Regions from separate parts of the Alicyclobacillus fodiniaquatilis genome, predicted to be linked through region 1. Evidence: riboswitches for the same ligand, from Rfam matches in the RefSeq annotation. Region 1 holds a riboswitch; the other holds the start of a gene.

Region 1 (6,021 bases):
ACGGGGTGGCAGGCAGGGATTGAGACAGAGGCGGTGCATAAAAACGCCCGCATCACGTCGATTGACACAAACGCGTTGAAGACATTGTTGGAACAAGGAATTACACCGATTGTAACTGGTTTTCAAGGGATTGCAGCAGGCCAGATTACAACGCTTGGACGCGGCGGTTCCGATACGTCGGCGGTGGCGCTGGCGGCTGCGCTCGAAGCGGACGCGTGTGAAATTTATACGGATGTCGATGGGGTTTATACGACAGATCCGCGTGTGGTGCGGCAAGCGAAGAAGCTGGACTATGTCACATACGATGAAATGCTGGAGTTGGCCAACCTCGGCGCACAGGTTTTGCACCCGCGCGCGGTTGAAAATGCCAAGCATTTTTCGGTGCGGTTAATCGTTCGTTCGAGTTTTTCAGAGGAGGATGGAACACAAGTCGTGTCTATGATGGAGAATCAAATGGAAGAGCGTCAGGTCGTTACAGGCATCGCATTTGAACGTCAGGTGGCGCGGATTGCGGTCATTGGTGTGCCGACAAAGCAGCACGGGTTGGCATCCATCTTCTCGAAGCTTGCAGAACACGGCGTCAATGTCGACGTCATTGTCCAAAGTGTGGTCAGTGAGGCTGCGGTCGATGTCGCATTCACGGTAAATGAGGCAGACATCGACAAAGCGGTTGAAGTCGTTGAAACATTGCGGAACGGGCTTCATTTCGAGCGGATCGAAAGCGCGGCTGAGTTGGCGAAAGTGTCGATTGTCGGGGCAGGCATGATCAGCAATCCTGGTGTTGCCGCACAGATGTTTGTCACGCTGCGCGACACAGATATTCATGTGCAGATGGTCAGCACTTCGGAAATCAAGGTGTCTTGCGTGATTCCTGCAGGTGATGTGGAGGCGGCCGTACAGGCATTGCATCGCACGTTTGTTGAAGCGGAGAGGGAAGCTGATCTCACGGTGACGGAATCTTAATGCGAAACCAGCCAGTTTTGTGTATGCGAACTGGCTGGTTTGGGTTTCGGTTGCTGTATTGGAATGTTCAGTATAGAATATATTTTGGCTCTTCTACTTGACGCATGTATACAACCTCTTCTATCCTGAAAATAAAGTTGATACCTGTGCGTGCGCCATCCGCGATGCCTCGATTGACTGACATTTTCATGATTCTGCTGGTGTGGGATGCATCACGCATGGCGGTCTATCCTGAAAATAAATTCGGTGGTCTGGCAGTGCGCTGTTTGCGCGCTTTCCATCGACATGGATGGTTGCGGTTCTGAAACGTTGTAACTGTAAATGGCGTTGTCGTAGGACGTGTAAAACCATGAAATCACCAATAAAACGTTGCATGACTGGCGGATAGTGGACCATACCACAGGGGAGTGCGACGTGTTGCGATGCCGGCCGCCTGGGCGCTTTGATTTGGTTCAAAGTGTCCTGGTGGCTTTTTTGTAGGCTGTTTTTTGAACAAGGGGGAAGCATGGATGTTCCGCATATTGGTCACAGACGATATTGCTAAGAGTGGGATTGAAGTATTGGAAGGTGTTCCAGACGTACAGGTCGACGTGCAAACAAATCTATCGGAAACGGAGCTGCTAGAAGCCATTGCAGAGGCGGATGCGCTTGTCGTTCGTTCACAGACCATGGTGAATGAAGCGGTCATTGCAGCCGGCAAACGCCTAAAAGTGATTGGCCGCGCAGGTGTGGGCGTGGACAATATCGATTTGGAGGCTGCGACAAAACAAGGCGTGCTGGTCATCAATGCGCCGGACGGCAACACCATCGCTGCGGCTGAGCACACGTTCGCCATGATGATCAGTTTGGCGCGGCATATCCCAGCGGCGAATCGGGACTTGCTCGGCGGGAAATGGAACCGCAAGCGTTGGGTGGGTGTTGAATTGCGTGGCAAGACACTCGCTGTGCTGGGCATGGGCAGAATCGGCACAGAAGTGGCGAAACGCGCGAAAGTGTTCGGCATGCAAGTGCTTGGTTTTGATCCATTTTTGACAGAGGAACGCGCAAACAGCTTGGGTGTTGTCAAGGCAAGTATTGACGAGGCGGTCGCTGGCGCCGATTTTATCACGGTTCATACACCGTTGACGAAGGAGACGCACCACCTGATTGGCAGAGAGCGGCTGTCGCTGGTAAAACCAACAGTTCGCATTGTCAACTGCGCGCGCGGCGGCATCATTGATGAACAGGCCCTATGTGAAGCTTTGGCGGAAGAACGCGTTGCAGGCGCGGCGTTGGATGTGTTCGAGTCGGAGCCCTTACTGGAAGATCATCCTTTGCGTCAATTTGAAAATGTCATTCTGACGCCACATCTCGGCGCTTCGACGGTGGAGGCGCAAGAAAACGTGGCGATTCAGGTCGCAGAGCAAGTGATTCACGTGCTCATGGACGAACCGTTTGAGCATGCGGTCAATCTACCGAGTTTGAATGCGCAGCAGAAGGCGCAATTGGCGCCCTATCTTGTGCTTGCGGAAAAACTGGGCCTGTTCGCGGCGCATATTGCGCAAGGCGCGCCTTCGGAAATGACCGTCACGTACACTGGCGATGCTGCGGGACGAGATGGCGGCTATTTGACCAGAACGGTGCTCAAGGGGCTATTCGGATTTCAATACAGCGACGATATCAACTATGTCAACGCGCTCACATTTGCGGAAGAAGCAGGGCTGCGCGTCAAGGAAGTGCGCGAGTCGCGCGGACTTGTCTACACGAATGAAATTTCCATCTCGTTCGTCACAGAAAATGGGACGCATCGGGTAGGCGGCACATTATATCATGAATCTGGTCCGCGTTTAGTCGAGTTGGATGGCTATGCAATCGACATGCCGATTGAAGGCAATTTGCTGTTTACGCGCCACGTGGATAAACCCGGAATGATCGGACACATTGGCACATGCCTCGGCAATTTGCGCATCAACATCGCGGGCATGCAGGTCGGTCGCCGGGAGAGCGGCGGCGAAGCCGTGATGCTGTTGACGGTAGACAGGGCATTGTCGAGCGATGTCATCGCCGAGATCGCGAAGGTAGATGGTATTTCCATGGTGCGGGCAATCGAACTGTGAGGAGGGAATGACATGCACCGGATAGATAATTTTAACGCGGGCCCAGCTGCTTTGCCTTTGCCTGTGCTGGAACAGATTCAACGGGAGATAACCGATTACAACTATACGGGCATGAGCGTGTTTGAACTCAGTCATCGCAGTGACACATATGAGTCGATTCAAGCGAAGACGGAAGCGCGCTTGCGCGAGTTGCTGTCGATTCCGGATGGCTACCGTGTGCTCTTCCTTCAAGGTGGCGCCAGCTTGCAATTTGCCATGATTCCGATGAATTTCTTGGGGCGTGATCAAACTGCGGCTTATGTGCTGACTGGCGTGTGGTCGGAAAAGGCGGTGAAAGAGGCGCAGCAGTTTGGCGCAGTGCGCTGCGACGAGCAGGCAAAAGCGGGCGGTTACCGAACCATTCCGGCACACCTGGATGTGGGTTTGTTGGAAGGTGCGGCTTATGCGCATATTACATCCAACAACACAATTTATGGCACACAATGGTCCTCGTTCCCCAAGGTGAACGTTCCTTTGATTGCGGATATGTCGAGTGATATTTTATCGCGTCCGATCCCGGTGCAGGATTTTTCCTTGATTTATGCGGGCGCGCAAAAGAATTTGGGGCCTGCTGGACTGACAGTGGTCATTGTGCGCGAAGAACTGTTGGCCAAGGCGAATCAGCATGTCCCGACTATGCTGGATTACAACGTCCATGCCAAAAACAATTCTATGTACAACACACCGCCGACATTCTCTGTGTATGTGATGGGCCTTGTGTTGGAGTGGATTGCGGAGCAGGGCGGAGTCACTGCCATCGAAAGACAAAATGCAGCAAAAGCGGCATCGATTTACTCGGTCATTGACGAACACCCGGAATTCTACGTAGGACATGCGGAAGTTGCTGCTCGGTCTGCGATGAATCTGACTTTCCGCCTGCGGGATGAAGCGTTGGAGAAAAAATTCCTCGCAGAGGCGAAGGCGAAAGTATTTGTCGGTGTGAAAGGGCACCGCTCGGTTGGCGGGTGTCGCGTATCGCTGTACAATGCTGTGCCAGCGGCGGCTGCGCATCGGTTTGCCGAGTTTATGCAGGCATTCGCGCGTCAACATCAGTGAGTGTTTGTCGTGCCAAGGTGATATAACTGGAGGCGGGTTGATTGTTTAACACGGTTTTATTTGATATTGATGGTGTCATGTTGAGCGAAGAGCGCTATTTTGACGCATCGGCTTTGACCATCTATGAATTGCTCGGCAGTCCGCGTTTTCTTGGGGCAGATGTGGGCCAACCAGGAATATCGATGACACCTGACGACGAGCAGATTCAAGCGGTTCGATCCGCCGTCTTCCAGCGTGATCAAGTGCTGGAGCGGTTGAAGAACGTGGGTGTCAACGCCAATTGGGATATGGTGTATTTGGGCTTCGTGGCTGAATTTGCGGCATTGTTGGGTCAACTGCCCCGCACGGAGTCGGTCGCCAAAGCGGTTGAAGCGGCGCTCCGAGACGGCTGGACGGCGGATGCGTTGTGTCAACTGGGTGCACTGATACGGGAGAACATTGGGTCAACACGTGTCGCTTGGCAGGCGTATGATGACGTTTTTGGCAGAGCGACGTCGCGTGACGAACTGTTTGCCATTGCGCGCGCTTTACTGCGAGAAGTAGCGCCGGAAGCAGACGAGCAGAGTCTGTGGGCGTTGGGCCGCGATACGTTCCAGGAGTGGTACCTCGGCGATGAATACAGTGGACAAAGCATTGGCAAACAAGGCTTTTTGGCGAGTGAACAGCCGCTTGTGGCGCCGGAATCACTGGCTTTGCTGTTCGAACAGTTGAAGGGCCGGGGCATCCATCTTGGTATAGGTACAGGGCGACCGCGCATTGAGACCGAGGTGCCGCTGACGCACTTTGGTTGGTGGTCTTTCTTTTCGGTACAGTACGTCACCACGGCTTCGGATGTTTTACAGGCGGAGACGGCAGTGCCGGCGGCTCGTCCGTTGTCGAAGCCGCATCCGTTCTCTTATCTGCGCAGCCTCACAGGCGAACATGAGCCACAGACGCTGCTTGCAAAAAGTCTGCCGCTGGACTGCCGCAATGAGGTGCTCATTGTCGGGGATTCTATCGCAGATGCGCTGGCGGCCAAGAGTCTGGGTGCGTCATTTGCCGCCGTTTTGACAGGTTTAGAAGGCGAATTGGCACGGCCCAAATTCGAAGAGCTAAAGGCTGATTTCATCTTGAACGATGTTTTGGCGTTAAATGATATATTACTCAATCAGTCCAGTGTAACCCAGTAATTTTCTAATGAAATTTTGAACAAAAAAAGCTTGCGCATTTGGACAAGACCGTGCTATGATACTAAACGTCGCGTGACACGGTTCACGGAGAGATGTCCGAGTTGGCCGAAGGAGCACGATTGGAAATCGTGTAGGCGGATAAACCCGTCTCGAGGGTTCGAATCCCTCTCTCTCCGCCAAATGCTTCGTAAGCACCCGTTCAGTTCGCGCAGGAATATAGATGGGCAACATACACGATAAACTGCTGTATGTTGAGGGGTAAACCCTCCGCCGCTATTTTTTGCCACCTTGGCTCAGGGGTAGAGCGGCTCACTCGTAATGAGCAGGTCGTCGGTTCAAATCCGACAGGTGGCTCCATAAGATAGACCGTAGAGATGCGGTTTGGGGTGGTTGTCCGAAAGGGCGGCCACCCCATTTGCATTTTGTGGGCAGATTAAGCCGCATTTCCTATACAATGCACGAATTACGATCTCTGCATTGTGTGATGTCGAGCCGAAACGAGCAGGTGATGTCACAATCGAGTTGGCTCATAATTTGTGAAGCTGATTGACTTTTGAAATATAGAAAGATTCGCGATTTGTGTTTAGTTTTTGTTGATAGAAATTTGTTAGATTAAATCACGAGAAAGAACCTATTTTGAAGCATCGGTCTGTCGAGTACGTGGAATGGCGCGACATGGACGCTAACTGAAGATAGCT
Region 2 (6,021 bases), on a different contig from region 1:
GCAGAAATTGATACGTTTCTATACAGCGGTGCCAATCATCTATCGCCGCCAACTTATCTCCCAATTGCGCGTGAATGGTCGCTTTGCGGTAATATGATTCACATGATGAAGTGTTTTGCGTATGGAATGCTTGCAAATACTCCATAGCCTTCTGCGGGTTCGTCTCGGCAAAGGCGGTGGCCAAACTTAGATAAGGTTCGCCGAAGCGCAGTTGATCATTTTGCGCCAACGCCTGCAAAACGAGTTGCTCACCTGTGGCGGTATCGCCCTGCGCCAAGTGGCACAAGCCGATATTGTACAGAACTTCAGCGGACGTCTGCATGGCAGGCGGCAGTTCTTCTAACAGTTGCAATGCTTTTCTGTATTGTTTCGCAGTGATATACGCGCTGGCCAAATCCTGTTTCACAGGCGCGTCATACGGATTTATCTGTAACTGTTTACGCAAATAGGACATGCGCGACCAGCGCCGAAATGGTGCGGTCACACTGGGCAGCAGGCCAATATATCGGCGATCCACCACATAGTAAATCACCAGAAGCACAATGATTGCCAAGATGGGGTTGCCCGTAATGCGCCAGATGAGATAGAACAACATCAATTTAAGCATGGCGGTCTCCTATCGTGACAAGATGAATGGCAGGATTTTCGTAAGTTGTCTGGCTATATCATATCACGTTTGCTCATCTGTTTCGGGCTTCTACAAACTTGTGTGTATCAGCATGGGGGATGCTGGTCACTGTACCTGTTAGACAGTTTCAGGATATTTGCCATGTGTGATGGCCAGCGCCAAGGTACTGACTACATATTCAAGATAGGGGACACGTTTGATGAATCCATTTGTTTTTGCCTGTATCACGCCGCATGGCTCGGAAATCATTGCTGAACTTTCGCAGCAAAACGTCGCTTTGATGGAGCGTACACGCCACAGTATGGAACACTTAGGTGCGCATATGCGGGGCGCGAAACCGGATACCATCATTTTGTTGACACCCCATGGCACGCGGGTGGATGGCCAATTTTCCATCGCCAACAGTGAGCACATGTATGGGGAGTTGGCCGAGCATGGTGGCAAAGTGGTCATGGACAGGGCAGTGGATAGGGAACTGGCCAGTGCGATGGCTGAGCGTGCACGGGCAGAAGGACTGGCGGTCGGCGTGCTGAACTTTGCGACAAGTGAAGGGCCGCTCTCTTGTCTGCCGCTGGACTGGGGCGCCATCGTGCCTTTGTATTTCATGCCGGACGTGCCGATTGTCGTTGTGACGCCATCACGTCATGTCAGCTATGAGGCGCATCTGCGCTTTGGCGCCGCGATGGCGCAGGCTGTGTCAGCGTCAGGGAAGCGTGTGGGGCTGATTGCCAGCTGTGATTGGGCACATGCCCACGATGCAAAGGGGCCGTACGGGTATCATGAAGCGGCCGCCAAGTTGGATGCGCAGGTTGTGGAACTCATCCGAACCTGTGATTTGGAAGGCATGATGTCGTTTGATGAGCAATTTGTCAATGACGCCAAACCGGATGGCATCTGGCAATCACTCATTCTTGCTGGGGCCATTCCGCGCGCGCTGCGCGATGTGGAGTTTCTCTCCTACGAGGTGCCCACTTACTTCGGGCTGATGTGCGCTGCTTTCTTCAATCGCTGAGCAGTATGAATAAAGCGTCTGAGCGGAGGCGTGATCGACCGGCAGATGTTTGAATCTGCTGGTGGTTGCCCCATCTCGGACAGGCGCTATTGTTCGTCATGTGTCACGACTTCATCAAACCATTTCAACTCGCGCGCCCCTTTATCGCTCAGCCCATACTGGCCGCGCCCTTCGCGAACAAACCAACCATACACGTTGCGGTAGAGGATACTCGTTGTTCTGGTACTTGTCCCCTTCGCGCGCAGCGCTGCGGGGGACTGAGTGCCATTTGTCTGCAGATGGCGCGCGATTTGAATGGCTTGTTCTCGGTAGGCCGTCACCAAGGGGCGGCGCGTGCTGCCACCAAGGTTGTAATCGCCGGATCGTTCGTGAAATTCGGCCAGCAGGGCGCGCCGCCCTTGGCGAGTGCGTTTGTGTTCGTACGGCTCCGGGTGCAATGCGATGGAGACCTTCGTTCGCGCACTGGACATATCGACAAAAATGAGGCCCAATTCCAGTCGACGCAACAGACGCCGGATCCCGCGCCACTTGCCTTTCATACCGCGTCCCTGCGGCCGCGGCATCGCGATGTAAACCGAATCTGTCAGCTGCTGGCGCGCAATCGCCTGAATCAGCACCGCACTGGAAAAGTGCCGTTTCAGTTCGATCACGATGACATCATCCCCCCGCACCGCCACCACGTCACAATCGCGGACTTCGCCGCGCACGGTGTAGCCGCGCGCTTCCAGATAACGCTTGATGGGCGGATAGAGATCTGTCTCGCGCACAGTCTGACTCATGGGTTAAACTCCTCCCCAGATGGCGCGCGCCACTAGGATCCGGCGTGCCCAGTCACCTTATGACTGGGCAAAGGCCTCCGGAATCTCTCGCGCTGCCATGAACGATTCTACTTCCTGTTTGACAGTGAGCAGTGTTCCATCATCGTCTTTACAACCAGCTACCCGTGTTATCCAGTTCGCGATGACGTCCATATCCTGCTCCACCATGCCAAGTGTGGTCACTGCTGGTGTGCCGATGCGGATTCCTGTCGGCAACCAAGGCTTGTCATCCCCGGGCAATGTATTTTTGTTGACGATGATGCCCGCTTTTTCTAAACGAGCAGCCAAGTAGCCGCCGCTCTTGGAGCGAACGTTCTCTGCGCTTTGCACAGCGTCAATCAGGAGAAGATGGTTTTCCGTGCCGCCGCCGACCAATCGAAACCCGGCTTGTTGCAGCGTCTGCGCTAGACGTTTGGCATTCTTCACAATTTGCGCCGCATATGCTTGGTAGCTTTCTGTTGCCGCCTCTTGCAGCGCGATGGCCATGGACGTAATCGTGTTCATATGCGGGCCGCCTTGGAGGCCAGGGAACACAGACCGATCTATCGCTTCACCCAATTCCTTGCGGCAGATAATCAAGCCCGCCCGCGGTCCACGCAGCATTTTGTGGGTCGTGGTGGTCAGGACATCAGCGTGCGGGAACGGATGTGGATGTTGCCCGGCAATACACAGGCCGTTGATGTGCGAGACATCGGCGACCAACAATGCGCCGACAGCTTTGGCGATCTCGCCAAGTTGCGCAAAATCGATGATGAGCGGATAGGCCGTCGCGCCGCAGAAGATCAATTTTGGCCGATGTTTTTCAGCCAGTGCGCGGACTTCCGCATAATTGATGACTTCATCATCGTTCAAATGGTAGTGGACTGCCTGATAGTAGCGCCCCGTGACACTGACATTGTGCCCGTGTGTGAGATGGCCGCCGTGTTGGAGGCTCAAGCCCATGAACGTGTCACCGGGTTCGAGGCAAGCGTTCAACACAGCAAGATTTGCTGGCGAGCCGCTGAGCGGCTGCACATTGGCGTGATAGCGTTCCGGATTTGGCGTAAATAAATCCAAGGCTCTTTGCATCGCCAAATGTTCAAGTGCATCGGTGTTCGCCTGCCCTTGATAGTAACGACCGTTGCGGGCCACTTTGTCGCCGTCTTGCCAGCGGTAGGGGTAACCCTCAGAATATTTGTTGGTAAACGATGTGGCCAAAGCAGCCAGGACATACTTGGAGGCGTAGTTCTCCGAAGGAATCAAACAAATCGTCTGCTGTTGACGCACATCTTCTGCTGCAATCAGCGCAGCGACCTCAGGATCGTGCATGGAAATGGCTTGTTTCAATTCGCCTAACATAAAAGCACCGCCTTTGCGTGTGTGTTGCACACTTGTTTTTCACCAAAATGAGGGAGAAAAACAAAGAGGTATTTGAGTTTCTCAAATACCTCTTGCCCAGGCGGTCGGCGAATCACCATGCGCTCCCCTGTGGTTTTCCACGTTCCGCCAGTCACGCATCGTGGTATGCAGTTATTTTTATCATACAGCGACATCTGATCGGAAACAAGGGTGCTTTGGGGCATACTATCCTCATATTTCAGTTGTTTATAATATGTGACCTGCAGGGTTAATTTTGAAGAGCGAGGGGATTCCAATGTCCGAATTGAGAAAAATACGCAACAATTTACCCGATGACGTAAAGCGACGTATGGCGGAAATACTCAATAAACACGTGGTAGATCTCACTGACCTTTTGATACAGACGAAGGTGGCGCACTGGAATGTGCGGGGGCCACATTTCATCGCGTACCACGAGTTGTTTGATGAATTGGCTGGACATCTTTTCGAATTGACGGACACCGTAGCTGAACGAGTCACCGCGCTGGGTGGCATCGCAGGTGCTCCTGTGCAAACCATTGCCGCGCAAACTTCGTTGCCGGTTTGGGCACTGGAGACGACGAAAGATTCGTCAGTTATGAGTGCACTGGTAGACCGTTGGGCTGTAGTTGCAAACAGCGCGCGTGAGGCGGTTGTAACAACTGCCGATGAAGATCCGGATACATCAGACCTCTTCACCGAAGTGTCACGCCAGTTGGACAAGGATCTTTGGTTTTTGGAAGCGCACCTGTCCGAGTAGGCAATTGTTCAATCATCGGTGTTTTGTGTGATGTTGAAAAGGGGGTGGCATTGGCCACCTTTTTTTCAATGGCCCCTGGAACCTTGATGTGTCCCTGCCGCAGCAATAACCACAAACAAGCGCGTGCAGCCTTCCCGGCACGCGCTTGTTTACCGCGGATGGTTGCTACTTTACCTTCTGACCCATGCGATCACGCTTCAACATCCTGCAGAAACGTCCGTATCACGCGAATGTACTCATCCGTCTGTTCCACTTGAGGCATGTGCGCGCTATTCGAAAACACGTGAAAGCGCGATCCCGGCACGAGCGAATGGTAATATCTCGTGGAGTCGGGCGAGGCTTCGTCGTAATGACCACAAGTAAACAGCGCGGGCACGTCGATTTCAGGCAACCGGCTTGTTCGGTCATAATCCTTGAGATTGCCAGTCGCAAAAAACTCCGATGGCCCCCACATCGTGTTGTACACCGCTGCGCCAAAAGCAGCATTACGCGCTTGGCGCTGTTCTGCTGGGATTTCGATCCGGCAGACGTGCTTATTCATGTACGCTTTCGACGCTTCCTTGTATGCGGCGGAATCCGTATCTCCACTTGCCTCACACGCGTTGAGGATGTTTTGAATCTCCTCTGGCAAATCGCGGCGATAACGCATGGCGTCTGCCATCCAGCGAGGCGCGCTGAGGCAAGGACTCGAAAATACTGCGCTCTTTACACCTTCTGGTTCGGTTAAAAGATAGTCGGCCAACAGCATCGTGCCCCAGGAGTGACCGAGCAGATGCACTTTCTCCAAATCGAGCGCCGTGCGCAGCGTCGCCAGTTCGCGCACAAATCTATCTATCCGCCATAAGGATTTATCTGTGGGCCTGTCTGATTGCCCACAACCCAACTGATCATACAGAATCACGGGCCGTTCATCCGCTAAGGCAGAAAGGGGCCTCATGGAGAGGTGGGCACTGCCGGGACCGCCGTGCAGGACGACCAGCGGCGTCTTGGTGACGTCACCGGACATCTGATACCAGACACGCCCGCCTTCAACTTGGACAAACCCTTCTTTATGCATCTGTTAGCACCTTCTTATCGAGATTAAGACGCAGGGGGGAAACACATGATGATTTCTAAGTCACCATCGGCGCTTTCAAAGCCGACTTTCGCCACTGCCGCAGGAATAAACAGCGTGTCCCCTTGTTTGACAGCAAGCTGTTCATCTCCATAGTGCAACTGCCCAGCGCCGGAAACCACAATCAGCGCCGCAAAACTTCCGTTCATTTCTTTTGCGTAGCGCCCCTTGATGGACAGGCGGTTCATGCCAAACAGGGAAGTGCTGTCTTCGCCAATCAGCACGGCTTCCTCAGCCGCTTCATCGCTGTGGATGATTTTGGCGCTGATGCGCCAACGCTGCAGTGTTTCGTCCAGGGTCAGCGTGTCATAGTGGAAGCAGTCGAATATCTTC

The links. A riboswitch is a leader RNA that binds a small molecule or an ion and turns the genes downstream of it on or off. The one in region 1 is predicted to bind ZMP and ZTP.
Region 2: another riboswitch for ZMP and ZTP. It lies ahead of ACFSB2_RS14405 (serine hydroxymethyltransferase); the one in region 1 lies ahead of serA (phosphoglycerate dehydrogenase).

Annotation. Positions count from the first base shown of each region.
Region 1 is NZ_JBHUCX010000092.1:161,550-167,570, reverse strand. Features, by position in the region: gene ACFSB2_RS22215 (aspartate kinase) at 1-963, shown strand, start outside; ZMP/ZTP riboswitch at 1,327-1,409, shown strand; gene serA (phosphoglycerate dehydrogenase) at 1,473-3,059, shown strand; gene serC (3-phosphoserine/phosphohydroxythreonine transaminase) at 3,072-4,154, shown strand; gene ACFSB2_RS22200 (HAD family hydrolase) at 4,196-5,323, shown strand; tRNA gene ACFSB2_RS22195 (tRNA-Ser) at 5,410-5,502, shown strand; tRNA gene ACFSB2_RS22190 (tRNA-Thr) at 5,606-5,680, shown strand; gene ACFSB2_RS22185 (histidine kinase) at 5,705-5,863, shown strand.
Region 2 is NZ_JBHUCX010000035.1:233,837-239,857, reverse strand. Features, by position in the region: gene ACFSB2_RS14420 (tetratricopeptide repeat protein) at 1-607, opposite strand, end outside; gene ACFSB2_RS14415 (DODA-type extradiol aromatic ring-opening family dioxygenase) at 828-1,640, shown strand; gene ACFSB2_RS14410 (DUF2161 family putative PD-(D/E)XK-type phosphodiesterase) at 1,727-2,419, opposite strand; gene ACFSB2_RS14405 (serine hydroxymethyltransferase) at 2,477-3,796, opposite strand; ZMP/ZTP riboswitch at 3,884-3,961, opposite strand; gene dps (DNA starvation/stationary phase protection protein Dps) at 4,092-4,574, shown strand; gene ACFSB2_RS14395 (proline iminopeptidase-family hydrolase) at 4,765-5,631, opposite strand; gene ACFSB2_RS14390 (type I phosphomannose isomerase catalytic subunit) at 5,655-6,021, opposite strand, start outside.